3 regions of the Acidovorax sp. GW821-FHT11A03 genome follow, and region 2 is predicted to be linked to each of the others. Evidence: predicted binding sites of a transcription regulator. Region 2 holds the regulator's gene; each other region holds the start of a gene.
What was found. The regulator HrcA, encoded in region 2, represses chaperone genes, less so after heat shock. The targets are predictions, from matches to a motif close to TTAGCACTCNNNNNNNNNGAGTGCTAA.
Positions count from the first base shown of each region.

Region 1: a site for HrcA is predicted at 944-970, ahead of AC1RVY_RS04530 (co-chaperone GroES). Genes of this name have one in related genera too.
Region 3: a site for HrcA is predicted at 1,288-1,314, ahead of rpoH (RNA polymerase sigma factor RpoH). Genes of this name have one in related genera too.

Region 1 is NZ_JBXASG010000002.1:161,420-163,682, reverse strand. Features, by position in the region: gene groL (chaperonin GroEL) at 1-466, opposite strand, end outside; gene AC1RVY_RS04530 (co-chaperone GroES) at 564-854, opposite strand; gene AC1RVY_RS04525 (IPTL-CTERM sorting domain-containing protein) at 1,703-2,263, shown strand, end outside.
Region 2 is NZ_JBXASG010000011.1:64,800-67,062, forward strand. Features, by position in the region: gene AC1RVY_RS24430 (NAD kinase) at 1-336, opposite strand, end outside; gene hrcA (heat-inducible transcriptional repressor HrcA) at 365-1,369, shown strand; tRNA gene AC1RVY_RS24440 (tRNA-Ile) at 1,421-1,497, shown strand; tRNA gene AC1RVY_RS24445 (tRNA-Arg) at 1,704-1,780, shown strand; gene greB (transcription elongation factor GreB) at 1,860-2,263, shown strand, end outside.
Region 3 is NZ_JBXASG010000005.1:458,686-460,948, forward strand. Features, by position in the region: gene AC1RVY_RS15330 (Bug family tripartite tricarboxylate transporter substrate binding protein) at 1-201, opposite strand, end outside; gene rpoH (RNA polymerase sigma factor RpoH) at 316-1,257, opposite strand; gene cutA (divalent-cation tolerance protein CutA) at 1,660-2,007, shown strand; gene AC1RVY_RS15345 (SPM autocatalytic domain-containing protein) at 2,086-2,263, opposite strand, start outside.

The DNA.
Region 1 (2,263 bases), on a different contig from region 2:
CGTCGGAGTTGGCGGAGATCGAGCCCACCTGGGCGATTTCCTTGGAGGTGGTCGTGGGCTTGGAAGCCTTCTTCAGCTCGGCGACCAGGGCCGTCACGGCCTTGTCGATACCGCGCTTGAGGTCCATCGGGTTGATGCCGGCGGCCACGTACTTGAAGCCTTCGCGCACGATGGCTTGTGCCAGCACGGTGGCGGTGGTGGTGCCGTCACCAGCGTTGTCGCTGGTCTTGGAGGCCACTTCCTTCACGAGCTGGGCGCCCATGTTCTGCAGCTTGTCCTTGAGTTCGATTTCCTTGGCCACGGACACACCGTCCTTGGTCACGGTAGGGGCGCCGAACGAGCGCTCCAGCACCACATTGCGGCCCTTGGGGCCCAGGGTCACCTTGACCGCATTGGCCAGGATGTTCACGCCTTCAACCATGCGTGCGCGGGCTTCGCCGCCGAAAACTACGTCTTTTGCTGCCATGTTTGGCTCCTACAAGATTTGAATCAAAAATGCTTCTAGCGCTTATTGGTAAAGCGCTAGCAGCTATGAAAAAGTGAGTAAACCGAAGGAGAAAGGATTACTTCTCGACGACTGCGAACAGGTCGTCTTCCTTCATGACCAGCAGTTCGTCGCCCTTGACCTTGACGGTCTGGCCCGAGTACTTGCCGAACAGAACGCGGTCGCCGACCTTCACGTTCAGGGCGATCAGTTCGCCCTTGTCGTTCTTCTTGCCGGGGCCAACGGCCAGCACTTCACCTTGATCGGGCTTTTCAGCGGCGTTGTCAGGGATCACGATGCCGGAGGCGGTCGTGGTTTCGCTTTCGATACGCTTGACGATCACGCGATCGTGCAGAGGGCGAAGGTTCATTGCATTGCTCCTGTTTTCAGTGAAAAAAAGCTGACTTACCAGCACCCGGGGGACCAGGCGCTGCGAAATTTCCGGCAGGCGGTGCGGTGTTAGCACTCGTCTGTGGTGAGTGCTAATGATACGGGCATTTGTGGCGGTTTCAAGACGCCGCGCACATTTCGGCTGTCTGTTACTGCGGATGTTGCGGAACGCCACTCTACTTTCGTTGTTCCGCCATTCAACTTTAGATTTCGGCACCCGCGACCGTGAACCTGAGGAGCACCTCGCATGAACGCCATTTAGCTGAGCACCAGCCACAGAGGCTTGAACTGGAAGTGAGCAATAACGCACTTTGCCATTGACCACTGCGGTCGTATTTCAAGGTCAGCTACAGGCTGTACCAAGTCATTCGCGTCGACAACCTGAGCGACGGCTTCGTATTGAGCGGTCAATCGACGGGCAGCCGCACCGACGGCCACTGCTCCGCCGAGACCGGGCGTTCGATCGTTGCCGACGGGGATACCGGTGCGAGTGACCGGTTTGGTGTGTGACCGGCGCGTGTCGACCCAGAGGAACCATGCGCCGTCGTGAACCGAAGGTTGTCCTCTGTCTTTTCCTTGGTTGCCTTCCCGTGGCTTCCACCTCGTTGACTGCCCCCCCGGGTTCGTGACGACTGCGATCGTGCACATGACGGGGCGCCGCGCCCATATTGTGGCGAGCTGTGTGATGTCATCAGTTCTGAGGACAGACAACGGCCCGGCGCGATGGCAGCATCGCGCGCACCACTCGCCTGTGCGCAGGCGCATGGCTGAAGAACTATCAAAACAATAGCTGCTTGCGCTGAATGGATAAGCGCCGGAGGTCAAAACATGCCAAGAAACCTGCTGTCCGCGCGCCACCGTGCCGCCTTGTGTCTGGCCTGGCTGCTGGGGGGCTGGCTGCTGCTCCAGGCGGGCGCCGCGCAGGCGCAGGCTGTGGGCTGGGCCAGCGGTGCCAGCCTGGCTGCCGCGCGCAGCGACCACAGCACCACCGTGCTGCCCAATGGCAAGGTGCTGGTGGCCGGTGGGCAAGTGGCAGGCAACGCGCGCACCGCCAGCGCCGAACTGTACGACCCTGCCACCGGCGCCTGGGCGGCCACGGGCGCCATGGCTGCGGCGCGCCAAGGCCACACCGCCACGTTGCTGCCCAGCGGCAAGGTGCTGGTGGCGGGGGGCATGGATGGCGCTGTCCTGGCCAGTGCCGAGCTGTATGACCCCGCCACTGGCACCTGGGCCGCCGCTGGCGCCCTGGGCCATGCCCGCCGCGAAGCCACCGCCACGCTGTTGGCCAATGGCAAGGTACTCGTGGCGGGGGGATGGCCCCCCGGCCCAGCCACCAGCCCGGCGGAGCTCTTCGACCCCGCCGCGAACGGCGGCTTGGGCGCCTGGTCC
Region 2 (2,263 bases):
CGGAATGTCCGTGATGAAGCCCAGGCGTCCCTGGTTGATGCCGATCAGGGGGGTGCCAAACCGGGCGAGCCTGCGACCTATGCCGAGCATGGTGCCATCGCCTCCGACCACGAGGCCCAGGTCGCACTGGCTGCCTATCTGGTCTACATTCAAGGCTGGGTAGTGTGTCAGCCCGGTGTTGCTGGCGGTTTCAGCCTCCAGCATCACTTCACAGCCTTGGCGCTCCAGAAAATGGGCGATGTCTTCCAAGGCTTGGCGAGAGCTGTCGCCCATGGAGCCTGCCGATGAAGCCTGGTACTTGCCGATGAGCGCAACATGGCGGAAATTGGACGTCATCGCGAAATTACATCATTAAAATCATTCAATGCTCGATGACCGTGCCAAGTTGTTGCTCAAAGCGCTGGTCGAGCGCTATATCGCCGATGGTCAGCCCGTTGGATCGAGGACCTTGTCGCGCGCGTCGGGGCTCGATCTCTCGCCAGCCACCATCCGCAATGTCATGGCGGATCTGGAGGAACTGGGGCTGATTGCAAGCCCCCACACTTCGGCAGGGCGTATTCCCACGGCACGTGGCTACCGGCTCTTTGTAGACACCATGCTGACGGTGCAAAGGGATCCGCTGACACCTCCACAGCTTGCGCCGGAGCAGCCCCAGAAGGTGATTGCGAACGCGGCGCAATTGTTGTCAAACCTCTCGCAGTTCGTCGGGGTGGTCATGGCGCCACGGCGCACTTCGGTATTTCGCCACATCGAATTCCTGCGGCTTTCCGAGCGCCGGTTTCTGGTCATCATCGTTTCTCCCGAGGGGGACGTTCAGAACCGCGTCATCTTCACCGAGGCGGACTACTCGCAATCGCAGCTCATTGAAGCCTCCAACTTCCTCAACGCGCACTATGCGGGTCTCGCGATGGAGCAGGTGCGCGAGCGCCTGAAGTCCGAAGTGGATGTGCTGCGCGGCGAGATCGCCTCCCTCATGCAGGCGGCCGTCAACGTGGGTTCCGAGGCTCTGTCGGAGGCGCAGGACGAGGTTGTTATTTCGGGCGAGCGCAACCTGCTGGCTGTCAGCGATTTTTCCAGCGACATGGGAAACCTGCGGCGGGCCTTCGATCTGTTCGAGCAAAAGACCCAGATACTGCGGTTGCTGGATATCTCCAGCCAGGCGGAAGGTGTGCGCATCTACATCGGCGGCGAAAGCCATGTGGTGCCATTTGAAGAGCTGTCCATTGTCAGTTCGCCGTACGAAGTGGACGGCAAGGTCGTGGGCACGCTGGGTGTGATCGGCCCTACGCGCATGCCCTATGACCGGATGATCCAGATCGTGGACATCACGTCCAAGCTCGTGTCCAACGCACTCAGCCATCGCAAGTAAAGCCCCTACAATACGGCGCTTGCCCCGTTGTATGGCGCTGGAGCATGGCTTGGGGCGTTAGCTCAGTTGGTTAGAGCAGAGGACTCATAATCCTTTGGTCGTTGGTTCAAGTCCAACACGCCCTACCACCCGTCGTTCGCACGGGCGATCATCGCGATTGCAGCCATTTTTCTTGTCGCAGTGCAGTCCTTTTCTCTTTGGAGTCTCTGGAGTGCATTACAATCCTGGCTTGCGTTGAGTTGAGTGTCTGATTGAGTTTGCCTTCAAGGCAGGAACAAGCAGAAAAATCTGATTTCAAGGGTCGCCAAGAAATCATGCTATAATTCAAAGCTTAGCGGCTGTAGCTCAGCTGGATAGAGTACTTGGCTACGAACCAAGGGGTCGTGGGTTCGATTCCTGCCAGCCGCACCAATGTTTAAAGCCTGCAATCGAAAGATTGCAGGCTTTTTCATTTGTCCAGAGCGCTTTGCGCTGATCGGGAGATGTGGCTATGAGCAAGGCTTTTACCAAAGAAACCGATGGTGGCGACGAAGATGAATTGGCGCTGCCTCCGCTGCCTGCGGGTGGCAAGAACTACATCACCCCCGCTGGCTATGCCCGCCTGCGGGATGAGCTGCTTGACCTGATCGACAACGAACGTCCCAAGATCGTGGACATCGTGCATTGGGCCGCCAGCAACGGCGATCGCTCCGAAAACGGCGACTACCTGTATGGCAAGAAGCGTCTGCGCGAAATCGACCGGCGCATCCGGTTCCTGACCCAGCGGCTGGAAATTGCTGAAGTGGTGGACCCCAGCCTTCACGCTGGAAGTGACCAGGTGTTTTTCGGGGCCACGGTGACCTATGTGGATGATGAGGCCGTGGAGCGCACCATCACCATCATGGGCATCGATGA
Region 3 (2,263 bases), on a different contig from region 2:
GGGTTCCGAGAAAGCGCGCGCGGTGAGGTCGGGCGAGGTGCCGGCCGGAAAGCCCACGATGATCTTCAGCGGCTTGTTCGGCCAGGCCTGCGCGGCCGCGGCGGGGGCCGAAGGCCTGGCGGTGTTCTGGGCGAGTGCCCAGGGGGATGCGGCGGCCAGGGCGATCAGCAGCGATGCGCGGCGGGAAACGGGGCGTGACATGGGGTGGGTCTCCTCCAAAAAAAGTTCGGGGCCATAACGACAAGGGGCCCCAGAACTGGGGCCCCTCGAGGCAACTTCTGCAGAAGCGGGATATTAACGCGCCCCCGCGGGCATTCAGGCGTACTCGGCCAGCGCCTTCTTCATCTTCTTCATGGCGGCCACCTCGATCTGGCGGATGCGCTCGGCGCTCACGCCATAGACCGCGGCCAGTTCATGCAGCGTCATGCCGCCCGTGCCGTCGTCGTTGACCTTGAGCCAGCGCTCTTCCACGATGCGGCGGCTGCGCGCGTCCAGGCTGTCCAGCGCCGTGGCGATGCCGTCGGTGGCGAGCGCATCGCGCTGGCGCGACTCGATCATGGCAGTGGGCTCATGCGAGGCATCGGCCAGGAAGGCAATGGGGCCAAACGCCTGTTCGCCATCGTCCGAAGGTGCAGGGTCGAGCAGCACGTCGCCACCGGACATGCGGGTTTCCATCTCGATGACTTCTTCACGCTTCACGTTGAGCTGCGCGGCCACGGTGTCGATTTCCTGCTCGGACAGCGTGTCCCGGTGCGTCGCGGCATCCGCGGCGGAAGCATCGGCCTTGAAACCCTGCTTCATCGAGCGCAGGTTGAAGAACAGCTTGCGCTGGGCCTTGGTCGTCGCGACCTTGACCATGCGCCAGTTCTTCAGGATGTATTCGTGGATCTCGGCCTTGATCCAGTGCATGGCATAGCTCACGAGGCGCACGCCCTGGTCGGGGTCGAAACGCTTCACGGCCTTCATCAGGCCGACGTTGCCTTCCTGGATCAGGTCGCCATGCGGCAGGCCGTAGCCCAGGTACTGGCGCGCAATCGACACCACGAGGCGCAGGTGCGACATCACCAGCCGTCCGGCGGCGTCCAGGTCGTTGTGGTCCTTGAGCTGGCGTGCGTACGTCTGCTCTTCTTCGTGGGTGAGCAGCGGCAGGCGGTTGACAGCGGAAATGTAGGCATCCAGATTGCCCAGCGGGGGCACCAGCGCCCAGGGGTTGGCGGGCGCCAAAGTCGTCGTCGCGGTTCCAGATTGAATGTTCATTCCGGGAATCCTTTCCTCTAAGCCATGATGTTAGCACTCTCTATGAGTGAGTGCTAAACCCGGAGTTCCCCTCCGGTTGTTCGGGGCGACGGCCTCTGCGCGCGCGGTGGGTTTCCCTCTCGCTGCCGGGCCTGCCGCAGGTAGAGAGATGCACCAAGTACATTGATTTCAAAAGAAATTTCTGTAATTTCCGAGGCCGCAAGGCATGCATTGCTCGTGGTGAGAGTGTGTTTCGGGCACATGGTTCCTGCGCCGTGCGGTCCGGGTTCTCGGCCCATGGGCGTGCAGTGGGAGGTGGGGCCGCCTGTGGAGCTGTCCGTGGAGGGCCCAGGGGGTTTTCCTGCGGCTGGCGCTCGGTAGGACGCTATGGCAGACTGCAGCGCCCAACTTCGGGAGACGCGCATGACCGAGCCGACCGCCCTTTGCGACATTCTCGTTGTCACCACCACGGTGGCCACCGAAGCGGAAGCGCGGCGGCTGGCGCAGCTGGTCTTGCAGGCGCGGCTGGCGGCCTGTGTGCAGGTGGAGCCGATCACGGCCTACTTCCGCTGGCAGGGCGCCTCGCAGGAGGACCGTGAGCTCCGGCTGGTCTGCAAGACCGTGGCGCGCGCGCTGCACCCGCTGTTGGCGCTTTTGCGGGCGCAACATCCTTATGCGCTGCCGCAACTGGTGGTCCAGGCGCTGCAGGGGTCTACAGAATATGCCGGCTGGGTGGATGCGCAGGTGGCCCATGCCACGGTGCTGGCCTGACTGCGGGGGCATCCGCCGTTTTTCCAGCCTCCTGGGCGGCAGGTGCAGGTTCCTGCCTGGCCCCTGTGGCTGGGCTGGCTACACGCTCAGGTCGATCTGCTGCACCGTGCCCGCGCTGCCGTCGTCTCGCAGGTAGACGCTGGTGGAGCGCACGGCGCCCAGGCTGCCGTTGTCGGCGCTGCGCAGGGCAAAGGGCGTTGCCTGGGCGCTGAGCTGCACCGCGCCCACGCCCAGCTCCTGCAGGGTTTGCAGGCGG